DNA from 4 places in the Nocardia bhagyanarayanae genome. Region 2 is predicted to be linked to each of the others. Evidence: riboswitches for the same ligand, from Rfam matches in the RefSeq annotation. Region 2 holds a riboswitch; each other region holds the start of a gene.
What was found. A riboswitch is a leader RNA that binds a small molecule or an ion and turns the genes downstream of it on or off. The one in region 2 is predicted to bind S-adenosylmethionine.

Region 1: linked by a shared signal. The riboswitch ahead of FB390_RS00985 (bifunctional o-acetylhomoserine/o-acetylserine sulfhydrylase) and the one ahead of FB390_RS30190 (amino acid ABC transporter permease) in region 2 are both predicted to bind S-adenosylmethionine.
Region 3: linked by a shared signal. The riboswitch ahead of FB390_RS03945 (aminotransferase class V-fold PLP-dependent enzyme) and the one ahead of FB390_RS30190 (amino acid ABC transporter permease) in region 2 are both predicted to bind S-adenosylmethionine.
Region 4: linked by a shared signal. The riboswitch ahead of FB390_RS07900 (rhodanese-like domain-containing protein) and the one ahead of FB390_RS30190 (amino acid ABC transporter permease) in region 2 are both predicted to bind S-adenosylmethionine.

What each region holds. Positions count from the first base shown of each region.
Region 1 is NZ_VFPG01000001.1:229,277-232,782, reverse strand. Features, by position in the region: gene metX (homoserine O-acetyltransferase MetX) at 1-191, opposite strand, end outside; gene FB390_RS00985 (bifunctional o-acetylhomoserine/o-acetylserine sulfhydrylase) at 188-1,516, opposite strand; SAM riboswitch class IV at 1,602-1,712, opposite strand; gene FB390_RS00980 (TetR/AcrR family transcriptional regulator) at 1,765-2,511, opposite strand; gene FB390_RS00975 (MFS transporter) at 2,650-3,506, shown strand, end outside.
Region 2 is NZ_VFPG01000002.1:753,575-757,080, forward strand. Features, by position in the region: gene FB390_RS30180 (ABC transporter substrate-binding protein) at 1-115, opposite strand, end outside; gene FB390_RS30185 (amino acid ABC transporter ATP-binding protein) at 136-909, opposite strand; gene FB390_RS30190 (amino acid ABC transporter permease) at 906-1,778, opposite strand; SAM riboswitch class I at 2,223-2,317, opposite strand; gene FB390_RS30195 (hypothetical protein) at 2,619-3,350, shown strand; gene FB390_RS30200 (glycosyltransferase family 2 protein) at 3,421-3,506, opposite strand, start outside.
Region 3 is NZ_VFPG01000001.1:992,492-995,997, forward strand. Features, by position in the region: gene FB390_RS03940 (Uma2 family endonuclease) at 1-577, opposite strand, end outside; gene FB390_RS03945 (aminotransferase class V-fold PLP-dependent enzyme) at 659-1,978, opposite strand; SAM riboswitch class IV at 2,026-2,139, opposite strand; gene FB390_RS03950 (LysE family translocator) at 2,239-2,868, shown strand; gene FB390_RS03955 (Pls/PosA family non-ribosomal peptide synthetase) at 3,098-3,506, shown strand, end outside.
Region 4 is NZ_VFPG01000001.1:1,891,379-1,894,884, forward strand. Features, by position in the region: gene FB390_RS34130 (hypothetical protein) at 1-276, shown strand, start outside; gene FB390_RS07895 (O-succinylhomoserine sulfhydrylase) at 330-1,544, opposite strand; gene FB390_RS07900 (rhodanese-like domain-containing protein) at 1,541-1,957, opposite strand; SAM riboswitch class IV at 1,973-2,088, opposite strand; gene FB390_RS07905 (Rv0361 family membrane protein) at 2,124-2,573, opposite strand; gene FB390_RS07910 (FAD-dependent oxidoreductase) at 2,939-3,506, shown strand, end outside.

The DNA.
Region 1 (3,506 bases), on a different contig from region 2:
TGCTCGACGAGCACCACATTGTCCAGGGCCGGGGACAGTTCGCCCCACCGCTGCACGGCGAGGTGCACGTTCGGGATCACCGCGCCGCTTTCCAGCCGCACGTCCCCGATGGCGATGACGCCCGGCCGTCCGTCCGGCGGCGGCAGCAGGCCGACGCCGGACTCGATGCTCTGATCGGCGCTCACGGTCACGTCGTCGCCGCCGTGAATCCGGCGCGCAGATCGGCCAGAATGTCGTCGATTCCCTCGATGCCCACGGCGAGGCGGACCAGCCCCGGGGTGACGCCGGAGGCGAGCTGTTGCTCGGGCGTGAGTTGGGAGTGCGTCGTCGATGCCGGATGGATCACCAGGGAACGCACATCCCCGATGTTGGCCACGTGGCTGTGCAGGACCAACGCGTCCACGAACTTCTTGCCCGCGTCGACGCCGCCGCGCAGCTCGAACGAGACGATCGCGCCGGTCCCCTTCGGCGCCAGTCGCTTGGCCCGCTCGTGCCAAGGCGAGCTGGGCAGTCCCGCGTAGTGGACCGATTCGACGGCCGGATGCTCGGCCAAGAACTCGGCGACCGCCTGCGCGTTGGCGACGTGGCGCTCGATGCGCAGGCTCAGCGTCTCGATGCCCTGCGCGATGAGGAAGGCGTTGAACGGTGAGACCGCCGCGCCCAGATCGCGGAGCAGCTGCACACGGGCCTTCAGCGCGTAGGCGGGCGCGCCCAGGTCGGCGAAGACCGCGCCGTGGTAGCTCGGGTCCGGGGTGGTGAAGCCGGGGTAGCGCGGCTCGCCCTTGTCGTCGCGGACGGTCCAGTCGAACTTTCCGCCGTCGACGATCGCGCCGGCGATGGCCGCGCCGTGCCCGCCCAGGTACTTGGTGGCCGAGTGCACCACGATGTCGGCGCCGTGCGCCAGCGGCTGGATCAGGTAAGGGGTCGCGACGGTGTTGTCCACGATCAGCGGGATCCCCGCGGCGTGCGCGACCTCGGCGATACCGGGGATGTCGAACACGGCACTGCTGGGATTGGCGATGGTCTCGCCGAAGAACGCCTTGGTGTTGGGCCGGATCGCGGCGCGCCACTGGTCGAGATCGTCCGGGTCCTCGACGAACGAGACCTCGATGCCGAGCTTGGGCAGCGAGTAGTGGAAGAGGTTGTAGGTGCCGCCGTACAGGTGCGGGCTGGACACGATGTGGTCGCCCGCCGAAGCCAGGTTCAGGATCGCGTAGGTCTCCGCGGCCTGCCCGGAGGCGAGCAGCAGCGCGGCGACACCGCCTTCCAGCGCGGCGATGCGCTGCTCGACCACGTCCTGGGTCGGGTTCATGATGCGGGTGTAGATGTTGCCCGGCTCGGCCAGCCCGAACAGCGCCGCCGCGTGGTCGGTGTCGCGGAAGGCGTAGGAAGTGGTCTGGTAGATCGGCAGGGCGCGGGCGCCGGTGCTCGGATCGGGGGCTTGGCCCGCATGCACCTGCTTGGTCTCGAAGGACCAACGGGCAGGATCGAACTCGGCCGCGACGGGGTCGGTCATGTCATGCTCCACAAGAGTTGTTCGCCGGACTAACGAGATCGGTGATGCGGTCTATCCAGGACAACACATTTCCGGGAACCTCCTGACAGCGCGCTTGCCCTCGACCTTCGAGGGCCCGGTCATCACCCGGAGCACCCCACCGCTGCTGGAGGGTTGCCGTCCAGCGAGCCGGGGCTTGGCGCTGGCACTCATGACCTGACGGACATGGTAGCTGGCGGGCGGCCAATGACCGAAATTCGTAGCCGATCTCACTCCGCCGATTCGGCCACCGGTTCCGTACAGACCCGCATGAACTCCGCGTACGCGTCGAGCAACGTCGCCCGCGCCGCGCGCACCGCGGTCTCCGGATCGCCGTCCACGATCAGCTCGCCGTGCACGTCCATCGCGAGATGACACAGCATCTGCCAGGTCGAGACGATCAATCGCACGCTCAGCGCCCCTTGTGTGGTGCCGAGACGTTCGGCGAGCACCGCGGTGATCGCGTCGGACTTGCTGTCGGCGAACTCCAGCGCGCGGCTGTTGACGGAGGGACTGTCGCGCACGACCCGTTGCATCTGCTGGAACCTGCAGAACGACACCGCCGAGTTCTCGGACGCCGCGTCGTCGATCACCTGGAGATAGGCGTTGCACAGCGCGTGCAGCTGGTTGCCGTTCGGCGGCTGTTCTCGCAACTTGTCGGCAACCATCTGACCGAAGTCGAGGATGGGCGCGAGGACGATGTCCTCCTTGGTTTCGAAATACCGGTTGACGGTGCGCGGCGAGACGTCGGCCGCGTTCGCGATCTGCTCGACCGTGGTCGCGTCGAAGCCTTGGGCGTCGCACAGTTCGAGCGCGACGTTCATGATGCGCAATCTCGTCTGCTGCTTCTTGCGCTCGCGCAGCCCGAGGGGCGCGGTGTTCTCGCGGTCCGCGTGCCCGCCGGGCTCGGGCGGGATGTCCTGCCTGGTAGCCGCGGCTTCCTGCGTCGTGTCCGCCGACGTCGATGAGTCGAGCATCTCCCCACTGTAACTCAGACGGTCGGTCATCTGTCATGATCCGGCAAATGTCTGATTGCGACATTTTTCTATTGACGCCAAATGTCTGTCAGTGACAGGATTGGCCGCACGCGCACTTCCGAACGACGAGGAGACAAGGTGAGCGAGATATCGACAGCGGTGCACGCGCCGGGCGACCGGCGCGACTCGGCCCGCTGGCTGGCGCTCGGCGTAATCGGCCTGGCCCAGCTGATGGTGGTCCTCGACGCGACCATCGTGACCATCGCGCTGCCGTTCGCGCAGCGTGACCTCGGCATCAGCGAGGGCGACAAGCAGTGGGCCCTCACGGCGTACACGCTGATCTTCGGCGGCCTGCTGCTGCTCGGCGGCCGCCTTGCCGACTACCTCGGCCGCCGCAGGATCTTCCTGGTCGGCCTCGTCGGCTTCGCGGCCGCTTCGGCGCTCGCGGGTCTGGCGCAGAACGGCGCCCAGCTCTTCGCGGGCCGCGGCTTGCAAGGCGCCTTCGCAGCGCTGCTCGCACCCGCCGCGCTCGCACTGGTCTCGGTGACGTTCACCGAGGCGAAGGAGCGGGCCCGCGCCTTCGCGGTGTTCGCGGGCATCTCCGCGGGCGGCGCCGCCATCGGCCTGATCGCGGGCGGCGCGCTCACCGAATACGCGTCCTGGCGGTGGACCCTGCTGGTCAACACCCCCATCGCGATTCTCGCGTTCGTCGGCGCGCTCGCGTTCGTCATCAAGGACGTGCCCGCGCCGCGTACCGGCGGCTACGACGTGCCCGGCGCCGTCACGGTGACGGCGGGCTTGATCGCCATCGTGTACGGCTTCAGCCGCGCCGCCGATCACGGCTGGACCTCGGGCGGCACCCTCGCGCTGCTCGTCGCCGGGCTCGCGCTGCTCGTCGCGTTCGTCGCCATCGAGCGTCGTTCGGCGAATCCGCTGTTGCCCCTGCGCATCCCGGGGGAGAGCAACCGTGGCGGCGCGCTGCTCGCCGCACTGCT
Region 2 (3,506 bases):
CGAAGGCGACCGTGCCGTCGGAGGAGACCTGGAGGTCTTCGTCGGGGTCGGTGGCACACGCGGTGACCAGCAGCGCGGCCGCGGCGAGGGCGGTGACCATGGCGGGGAATCTCATCGGGAACCTGTTCGTGACGCTCATCGGACTCGGGACAGAAAGGCGCGGGTGCGCGGATGGTTCGGGTTGTCCAGGACCTCGGCGGGCGGGCCCTGTTCGACGATCACGCCCGCGTCGAGGAACACCACCGTGTCGGCGACCTCCCGGGCGAAACCGATTTCGTGCGTGACGATCACCAGCGCGGTGCCGTCCTCGGCCAGATCGCGGATCACGTCCAGCACCTCGCCGACCAACTCCGGATCCAGCGCCGAGGTCGGCTCGTCGAAGAGGATCACTCGCGGCCGCACGGCCAGCGCCCTGGCGATCGCCACCCGCTGCTGCTGCCCGCCGGACAGCCTGCGCGGGTAGGCGTCGGCGAGTTCGCCGATGCCGACGCGCTCGAGCAGCGCCTTCGCCTCGCGCTCGACCTCGCGGCGGTCCCTGCGCTGGGCCGCCACCGGTGCGAGGGTGACGTTGTCCAGCACCGTCAGATGCGGGAAGAGATTGAACTGCTGGAACACGAAACCGATGCGAGAACGCTGTTCACGGACCACGCGATCCGGCAGCGGATACAAGACGTCGCGCCGCAGGCGGTAGCCGATCAGTTCGCCATCGATGTGCACGGTGCCCGCGTCGACCGGCTCGAGGTGGTTGAGCACCCGAAGTAGCGTCGACTTGCCGGAACCGGACGGGCCGATCACCGCGACCACCTCGCCCGCGCGCACCGTCAGATCGATGCCGTGCAAGATCTCGGTGCGACCGAAGGACTTTCGCACGCCGGTGACTCGCACGGCGGGCGTCTCGAGCGCGGTCATCGGGTCGCTCCCCGAGGCGCGGCGGAACCGAGCTCGGCGATCTCGCGGACCCTGCGCCGCAGTTCTTGGAGCGGCGTCGGTGTCGGGGTGCGCTGGGCGCCCTTGGCGTAGTGGCGCTCGATGTAGTACTGCGCCACCGTGAGAATCGTGGTCAGCAGGATGTACCAGACCGTCGCCACCATGAGCAGCGGCACCACCCGGCCGTTGCGGCCGTAGATCACCTGCACCTGGTAGAAGAGTTCGGCGATCGCCATCACCGAGACGATCGAGGTGCCTTTGAACAGGCTGATCACCTCGTTGGTCGCGTTCGGCAGGATCGAGCGCATCGCCTGCGGCACGACGATCGTGCGGAACTGCCGCCAGCGCGGTATACCCAGCGCCGCCGCGGCTTCCAGCTGACCAGGATCGACCGAAACGAGCCCGGCGCGAATGATCTCGGCCGAATACGCGGCCTGGTGCAGCGCGAGACCGATCACGGCGGCGGTGAATCCGGTGATCACACCGTTGACCTCGAAGGTGAGGAACGCCGGTCCGAACGGAATCCCCAGCGAGAGAGTCCGATACAGGTAGGCGATGTTGAACCAGAACAGCAGCTGCACGATCATCGGAATGGAGCGGAACGCCCAGATGTAGACCCACGCGATCACCCGCAGCACCGGATTGTTCGACAGCCGCGCCACGGCGAGCAGGGTGCCGATGAGGAAGCCGAGCGCGGTGCCCCACAGCGTCAGTTCCAGCGTCACCCGCAGCGCCGTCAGCACCGATCGCGCGGTGAAGTACTTCGCGAACGTCGGCCAGTCCCAGCCGGGATTGGTGACCAGGCCGTGCGCGAACTGGGCGAGCAGGATCAACGCGGCGGCGCTGATCACCCAGCGCCACGGGTGGTAGGTGCGTGCGACCCTGGGGGTTCGGTCGCTGGTTGTGTTCGCGGCTCCGTTCGGTTGAAGTGCCGCCGACTGAAGTTGGTCGGCGGCTGTGCCGGGTTCGTCTGCGTCCGCGGCGGATCGGCGTGCGGCAGAGCCGGGTTGGTCGGCAATCGCGCCGGGTCGGTGTGCGGCTGCGACGGGGCTGTCGGCTGTGCCGGGCGGATCGGCGTCATCCGCGGCCGCCGCATCGGATGCGAGGGACGCACTCATTTCGGGCCCTTCGGGAGAATCGAACGCGACCGCGCGACGCGCTGGTCACCGCACCCGGCCAGCGACGGGTGCACGGTCTGGCGCTGGATCAGCGCGGACAGCTGGCTGGGGTTGGGCGGCAGGTCTCGGCGTGGCGTCGGGTCCGGCGGGCGCCGCGGTGTGGGCAGATCATTCGGTCCTCCATCGTTCCTGGCGGAAGCACCCGCACCCGGTCGTCCGGGGGGTTGCTGCGACGTCGGCGAGCCAGGTCTCTCGGTCGCTCTGGATGGTGTTGCGGACCCCGGTCCGCTCCGGGCGCAGCAGGGTCGAGCCGAATCATCATGCGGAGCAGGGCATGTGCCGGACAAGGTTAGGAATCAGGGTGAGCGCAGCCCTGGCGTCGGTCGGTGCGACGGATGATCATTGCGCGGGTCGGCCGGTCGGTTCCCGCGCCGAGCGGCCGCCCGCCGCGGGGTGCTCACTCGTGTCGTCGCTCTGAAATGCGGGTGCAAGCCGACGCGCCGAAAACTTGCCGATTGCCGAAATGGCTGCTGAGCGGGTTTGCCGGAGTACCGTGTCCTCACCGTGCCGACGATGAGGAGCACCGCTGTGACCCTGTTGCGCCGCTTCACCACTCTCACCGCCGCCGCGACCGGTTCGGTCGCACTGGCTTTCGGCGTCTGCGCCCCCGCCGTGGCGGCGCCCGCCCCCGCCGCACCCCCGGCCGCCACCGAACTGGCGGGCAAACAGCAGGCCGCCGCGCCGGGCGACCTGCTCGGCGCCTACCAGTCCACCGTGGAGGCGCTGCGCGGATTCGGGATGGACCCGTTCCTGTACCCGACCGCCGCGGCGTTCTGCGGCAACGGCAGCACCTTCGGTCTCGTGCCCGCCGTCGCGGGCGCGATGCCGGGACCGTGGCCCAAGACCACGGTGTCCATTCCCGGTCTGGATCTGACGGCCGTGAAGTCCGGCCAGACCATGTTCACCTTCGTGCCCTACGGCCTCGACGCGGACAGCCGCACTACCGCGGGTATGCAAGTGGCCTGGCTGAATGTCAGCAACGGCCGCAGCGGCCTCACCAAAATGGGCCCGCTCGCCGACATCTTCCGCGCCATGATCCCCGCCGAGGTCCCCGCCGACCTGCGCCCGCACGCCGAACGCGCCGTCCAGGACTTCTTCTTCGCCGCGCTCCCTGTCGGCGGCATCCGCGCGGTCCCCGTCGACACCGGCAAGGGCACCGTCCTCGCCGCGGTCTTCGGCACCGTCGACAACGGCAAACAGTCCTGCTTCTTCCTGCCGACGGTCGGTATCACCTCGGTCCCGTAAGACCCAGGCCATCGACGACACCGGCTCGGTCCACCGACCGAGCCGGTGTCGTTTCGCTGCGTGCCCCTGCTCAGCGGACCTCGGGCAGCGCGCGGCCCTTCCAGCGAAGTGCCCCACGGCTTTTCGCGCGGTGTGAGCGGAGGACCAGGCGTTGAT
Region 3 (3,506 bases), on a different contig from region 2:
ACGCGACCTCCATCGGGAACGGGCCGGTCAACCGCAGCGCGTCCTGATGGGTTTCGGCGAGCCGATAGGTCCGGCTCGCCCAGTCCAAGCGATACTCCTGAACGATCTTGACGCGGCGCTCGGCGTCGAGGTGCACCACGAGGTAGATCGGAATGCCCTCGTGCGCGTATTCCGCTCGTTCGTCGACGGTGTCGGTGTACTCCGATCCCGGTGAGACGACCTCCACGACCAGCAGTGCGTCTGCGGTGGTGAGCTTGCGGTCCTCCTCGACGCACCGATGCAGCACCACGTCGGGCCTGCGGAAGGAGAACCCGGGACTGCCCGGCCTGCCCTTGACGTAGTGCATCTCGAAATCGGTGACGACGCCGGTGCACGGTTCGGCGGGACGCGCCTGCTCCAGAGCGTTGGCCAGCCGCCTGGCCACATTGTTGTGCTGGAAACTACCGCTGGGGCAGAAGATGACGTGACCGTCGACCACCTCGATCTGCCGCTGCACGTCCTCCGGCAGCGCGTCGTAGCCTGCCTCGGTGATGAGCAGCGCCCCTGGATCGGTCGCCCACGCAGGCAGAATGCTCATCGGTCCACCTCCGAGTCGGGAACGGTCTCGCCGATAGTATCCCGCCGCCACCGCCCCCGACCGGCCGCGAAGCCCGGTGACTCAGGCGATGAGGCAGGGGGTGGCGCCGGAGGTTTGGGTGGCGGTGAAGGGGCGGGTTTCGGGGGTGGGGTTCCAGAGGCCGTCGGTTCGGGCGTAGTTCCAGGAGGGGCCGCGGTGGACCAGGGTGGCGACGGCGTCGACGAGGCGGTCGATGTCGGCGGAGGTGGTGCCGAGGCCGATGCTGGCGCGCAGCGCGGCGTCGAGGCCGAGGCGGGCGAGCAGGGGGTGGGCGCAGAAGCGACCGTCGCGGACGCCGATGGCGTGTTCGGCGGAGAGGTAGGCGGCGACGTGGCCGGGCGCGAAGCCCGCGACGGTGAACGCCACGATGCCGACGGAATCGGGACTGTCAGACCAGATGCGCAGCGTCTCGACGCCCGGGATGGCGCACAGCCCGTCGCGCAGGCGGTCGGCGAGCAGGCGTTCGTGGGCGGCCAACTCGTCCGGATCGATGGCGGCGAGCGCGTCACAGGCGGCGGCGATCGCGGCAGCGCCGAGCACGTTCGGCGACCCGGCCTCGTGCCGCTGCGGCGCGGGCGCCCACTCGGCGCCCTCGGTGCTCACCGCGCGCACCGCACCTCCGCCCGCGAGATAGGGCTCGGCCCGATCCAGCCAGTCGCGGCGGCCGACCAGCACGCCGGAACCGAACGGCGCGTACAGCTTGTGGCCCGAGAAGGCGAGGTAGTCGATCCCGCTCTCCCGCAGGCTGATTCGCCGGTGCGGAGCGAGCTGGGCCGCGTCGACCAGGATGCGCGCCCCGCACTGGTGCGCGATGTCGGCGAGCCGCTCCAGCGGCAGCACCTCCCCGGTGACGTTCGACGCCCCCGTGACCGCGAGCAGTGCGGCGGGCTTGCTGCACAGCTCCGCCACCAGCAACCGGATGGTCTCGGCGACGGTGTCGGCGGCGCGCACCACGCGGCGTCCGTGCCGCGTCCACGGCAGGAAATTGGCGTGATGCTCGATGTCGAGCACCACGGTGTCACCCGGCACGCAAGACGCGAGCAGGTTCAGCGAGTCGGTGGTGTTGCGGGTGAACACCACGACTTGGTCGTCGGCGGCGTCGAGGAAACGGGCGACCGAGCCGCGCGCGGCCTCGTAGCACTCGGTGGAGATGCGCGAGGCGTAGCCCGCGCCGCGGTGCACGCTGGCGTAGTACGGCAGCAGCCGCTGAATCCGGTCGGTGACCTGGGCCAGCGCCGGCGCGCTCGCGGCGTAGTCGAAGTTGGCGTAGGTGCGGGTTCCGCCCTGCACGAGCGGCACCGGCAGCTCGTCACCCGACACGCGGGCGAGGGCGGCACAGGTCTGGTCCACAACAGCGGTCATCACGTAATCCCGTCGGCTCAGGGACTCGACGATCGATTGTGTTTTCGAGTCCGCGCTTGCCGCGCCCGATCGGGCGGCGGCCCGGTCGTCACCCGGAGCACCCCACCGCGGAGGAGGGTTGCCGACCAGCTAGCCGGGGCTTAGCGCTGGCACTCATGACCTATTCCGAGGTTGGCAGACCGCACGCGAGTCTGTCAACCTCCGGATTTCGCGGCCGAAAGTCGGTTGCGCCGCCGCGGGAACTGCGCTGCACTCGTTGGGTGACGCCCTCGCTGCTGCTCAGCTTCGTCGGACTGTGCGTCCTGCTTTCCTTGACGCCGGGGCCGGATTCGTTTCTGGTGCTGCGCTTTTCGATCGTGGACGCCCGTCCCGGCATCGCCGCGGCGGTGGGCTCGGCGCTCGGCGGCCTGGTGTGGGCGGTAGTGGTGGCCGCGGGCGTCGCGGCGCTGCTGGAGCAATCCGCGACCGCGTATCGCGCGCTGAAGATCGTCGGCGGAATCTACTTGGTGTACTTGGGAATTCGCACGCTCATCGAACTGCGCAAGCGGCGGGCGCAGGCCGAGGCCGAATTCGATTCCGGCAGCGGGAAAGCGCCATCGGTTCGCTCGGCGTTCACGGCGGGTGTCGTCTCGTGTCTCTTCAACCCGAAGGTCGGCCTGTTCTACCTGGCCGTCCTGCCCCAGTTCCTGACCGAGGTCACCTTCCTGAACACGCTCGCGCTCGGCGCGATCGAATGCACCGTCGCCGCCGTGGAGATGATCCTGCTCGCCCTGCTCGCCGCCCGCGCGGTGGCGTTCCTGCGCAGCCCGAAGGTCCGCGATCGGCTCGAGCAGGCCAGCGCCGGGATACTCACCGCGCTGGGCCTCGGCACCGCGGCCTCGGCGACCTGACAGGCGCTGCCGCCGAAAACCGGCCGGAGCGAATGCGGAAGTACGCCTGACGCCCCCGATCAGCCTGCCGAGGCTCGCGGATCGACATCACACCGCGGCCCGGGCGATTTCACCGATACCGCGGGTACCGTGGTCAGTTGGTCACCGTGGTGTTTGCCAATCGGTAACCCTCATGTGAAACAACCATCGGGAAACGCAAGGCAGGTCTATGAGAGGTGGGCCGGACGTGATGCTCCAGCCGCAGGTCGACACCGCGGTGGGCGCCAGCCCGACGACCGGGCAGTCGTTGTCCGACCCCCTGCTACGCGGCGCGGCGGCGCCCCCGCCGCGCACCCTGGTCGACATCCTGACCGCTACCGCCCGTGCCCATCCGGACGCGCACGCCATCGATGACGGCGAGATCCTGATCACGTATCGCGAGCTGCTCACCGCGGTGGAGGCGCGAGCGGCCGAGCTGGCCGAGGCGGGAGTCCGCGCGGGCGACCGGGTCGGCGTCCGAATGCCCTCCGGGAGTGGCGATCTCTACATCACGATCCTGGCCGTGCTGTGGGCGGGCGCCGCGTACGTCCCGGTCGACGCCGACGATCCCGACGAGCGGGCCCGGCTGGTGTTCGGCGAAGCGCGGGTCAGCGCCGTAG
Region 4 (3,506 bases), on a different contig from region 2:
CCCGGTGCGGCACACGCGGTTGTCGTGCGCCTCATCCCGGGATTCTCTCCGATCGGCACGTGGGGTCCGCAATTGCTCGCCTGCGACGTCACCGCGGTGGTCGACTGGCACAACCTGGACACCGGCCAGCGCGGCAGCGCCAGCCGCTTCGTCCCCGCCGGGCAGCGTCTCAGCCCGACCATCGTCCTCGCGGACACCGGCCCCGGACGGGTTCAGCTCACCGTGCGAACCGACCGCCCCTCCATCCCTGCGACCGCGGAAGTTTTCGTGCCGTAGCCGTTCTCGCGCCCCGCGCAGCGTTGTCGTCGCCGTGCGGGGCGCGGGAGGACTCAGCTAAGGGCGTGATCGAGGTCGGCGAGCAGATCTTCCACGTCCTCGAGGCCGACGGAGATGCGGACAACCCCGTCGGAGAGGCCGATGGTGGCGCGACCCTCCGGGCCCATGGCGCGGTGGGTCGTCGTGGCCGGGTGGGTGATCAGGGTCTTGGAGTCGCCGAGGTTGTTGGAGATGTCGACGACACGCAACCGGTTCAGCACCTCGAAGGCGCGCTTCTTGGCTTCGTCGGCCGGTGCGTTCAGCTCGAAGGTGACCACGGTTCCGCCGCCCGACATCTGGCTGCGGGCCAGGTCGTACTGCGGATGCGATTCCAGGAACGGGTATTTCACCCAGCTGACCGATTCGTTGGTCTCCAGGTATCGCGCGATCCGCAGCGCGGACTCGGTGCTGTGGCGCACCCGCAGCGGCATCGTCTCCAGGCCCTTGAGCAGGGTCCACGCGTTGAACGGGCTCAGCGCGGGGCCGGTGTGGCGCATGAGCGTCTTCACCGGACCGTCGATGTACTCCTGGGAGCCGAGGATGGCGCCGCCGAGGACGCGGCCCTGGCCGTCGATGTGCTTGGTGCCCGAGTAGACGATGACGTCGGCGCCGAGCTCGAAGCCCTTCTGCAACAGCGGAGTCGCGAAGACGTTGTCCAGCACCACTTTCGCGCCTGCGGCGTGCGCGAGCTCGGTCACCCGGCGCACGTCGACGAGCGTCTGCATCGGGTTGGCCGGGGTCTCGAAGAACACCGCCGTGGTCGGCACCGAGAGTGCCTGCTCCCACTGGTCGAGGTCTTCACCGTCGACGAACACCGTTTCCACGCCCCAGCGCGGCAGGATCTCGTTGCACACCACGAAGCACGAGCCGAACAGGCTGCGCGCGGCCACCAGCCGATCGCCCGCGCCGAGCAGCGCGCCGAGTGCCGTGAACACCGCCGACATGCCGCTGGCGGTCGCGAACGCCGCCTCCGCGCCGTCGAGCAACCGGATCCGCTCCTCGAACATGGCGACCGTCGGGTTGCCGTAACGGGAGTAGACGAAGTGCTCCACCTCGCCGGTGAACGCCGCTTCGGCCGCCTCCGCGCTCTCGTAGACGAAGCCGGAGGTGAGATACAGCGCCTCGGCGGTCTCCTCGAAACCGGAGCGGCGCAGGCCGCCGCGCACGCCGAGGGTGGCCGGTCCGACGCCCTCTGGCAGCGGCTTGTCGAACGCGCCGCCGGTGATCACGACTGCCTCCACGGCAGCCCGGTGGCGCGCCAGCCGGTGGCGCCGCGATGGCCGGCCGCGTCGAGCGAGCCCTCGAAGCCCTCGATCACGTTGTAGGAGGGCTCGATGCCGAGCCGGGTGGCGACGGTCGCCGCGTGCGCGGAGCGCTGGCCGGAGCGACACAAGAAGACGACGGGCGCCTCCGCGTCGCGACCCTCCAGTGCCTTGCTCAGCTGCTCGGCGAACTGCGGGTTGGGCGCGCCGGTGCCGTCCACCCACTCGATCAGCACGGTGGGGCGCTCGATCGAACTGGTGTCGGGCACTCCGACGAAGCGCCATTCCGCTTCGGTGCGCACGTCGACCAAGACGGCGGCGGGGTTGTCGCGCAACACCTCCCACGCCTGCTGCGGGGTGATGTCACCGGCGTAACTCATCTCGAACCTCCTGTGAATCCGCACTTGCCGCACCTGTTTCGGTGCGCGGCCAGGTCGTCACCCGGAGCACCCCACCGCGGAGGAGGGTTGCCGACCAGCTGAGCCGGGGCTTGGCGCTGGTTCTCATGACCTAGGGACTGAGATTGCCTGCACCGAGGTCACCGTGTCAAACATTGCAGACGAGCCATTTGTCGTCCGTGCGGGTGAGGTTCCAGGTCGCGGTGTACTCCTTGCCGTCGACCTTGGTGGTCACCGTGGCCTTGGCCCGGTCGCCGTTGAGCGTCTGATCGGTGACGGCTATGAGTTCGATTGCCTTACCGGTGCCTTCCTGCCCGGCCAACGGCGATTTGGCGGGGTCGAAATCGGGGCAGCCGGTACCAGGTGGCGGCACCATATCGGTGTTGTTGGCGCCCTCGACGAAGTTGCCGACGGCGCCCGCGATCTTCTCCGCCTCTGTGACATTTTTCTCAGCGGGGGAGAGCACGCCGCCGAGCGCGATGGCCACCAGCACGATGACGGCCAGCACGGCCGCGGCAAGGAACGGCGCGATGGAGCGCTTGTCGGTCTGATCGACCTCGATCGGTTCGCCTTCGTCGGGGGACTTCTGCTCGGTCATGGATCGATCATCCCTGGTCGGCGGGGGTATCCGACGCCCGGCCCCCGCGCGCCGAACAGCGGCGCGCTCCGCCCCGCTATCGTGGGAAGCGGGCCCGTCCGGCGTCGAGCCCGCGAAGGCGGGCATACAGCCAGTTCACCGCACCGGCGCGGGCGACAACCGGCAGCACCGATAGAATCGCGAGACCGAGACCTGCTGCCATAGCCATATGGCAGTTCACCGTCGTAGCGATCTGGGGACCGTGGGAGCCACGAGCCAGCATCACCAGAGCTCGTGGCGCCGGGTGCAAACAAGCGGTCCGTCAACTTAGCCTAAGCTAAGACGGACGCCATTGAACGTTTCGACCATAAGGGTGCGCGTAAGAGATGACCGAACAGAGTGCAGCGACTCGCCCGCTCCGCATCGCGATCGTGGGCGCAGGACCGGCCGGGATCTACGCCGCCGACGCGTTGATGAAGTCCGATGCCGATGTGAGCATCGACCTCTACGAGCGCATGCCCGCGCCGTTCGGGTTGATCCGCTACGGCGTCGCGCCGGACCATCCGCGGATCAAGGGCATCATCACCGCCCTGCACAAGGTGCTCGACAAGGAGCAGGTGCGTCTGCTCGGCAACATCGACTACGGCACCGACATCACCCTGGACGACCTGCGTCGCTTCTACGACGCGGTGATCTTCTCCACCGGCGCCAACGCCGACCGCGCGCTGCCGATCCCGGGCATCGACCTGGACGGCTCCTACGGTGCGGCGGACTTCGTGTCCTGGTACGACGGGCACCCGGACGTGTCGCGCTCGTGGCCGCTGGACGCGGAGAAGGTCGCGGTGCTCGGTGTGGGCAACGTGGCGCTGGACGTGGCGCGCGTGCTGGCCAAGACCGGTGACGAGCTGCTGCCGACCGAGATCCCGCCGAACGTCTACGAGGGCCTCAAGCAGA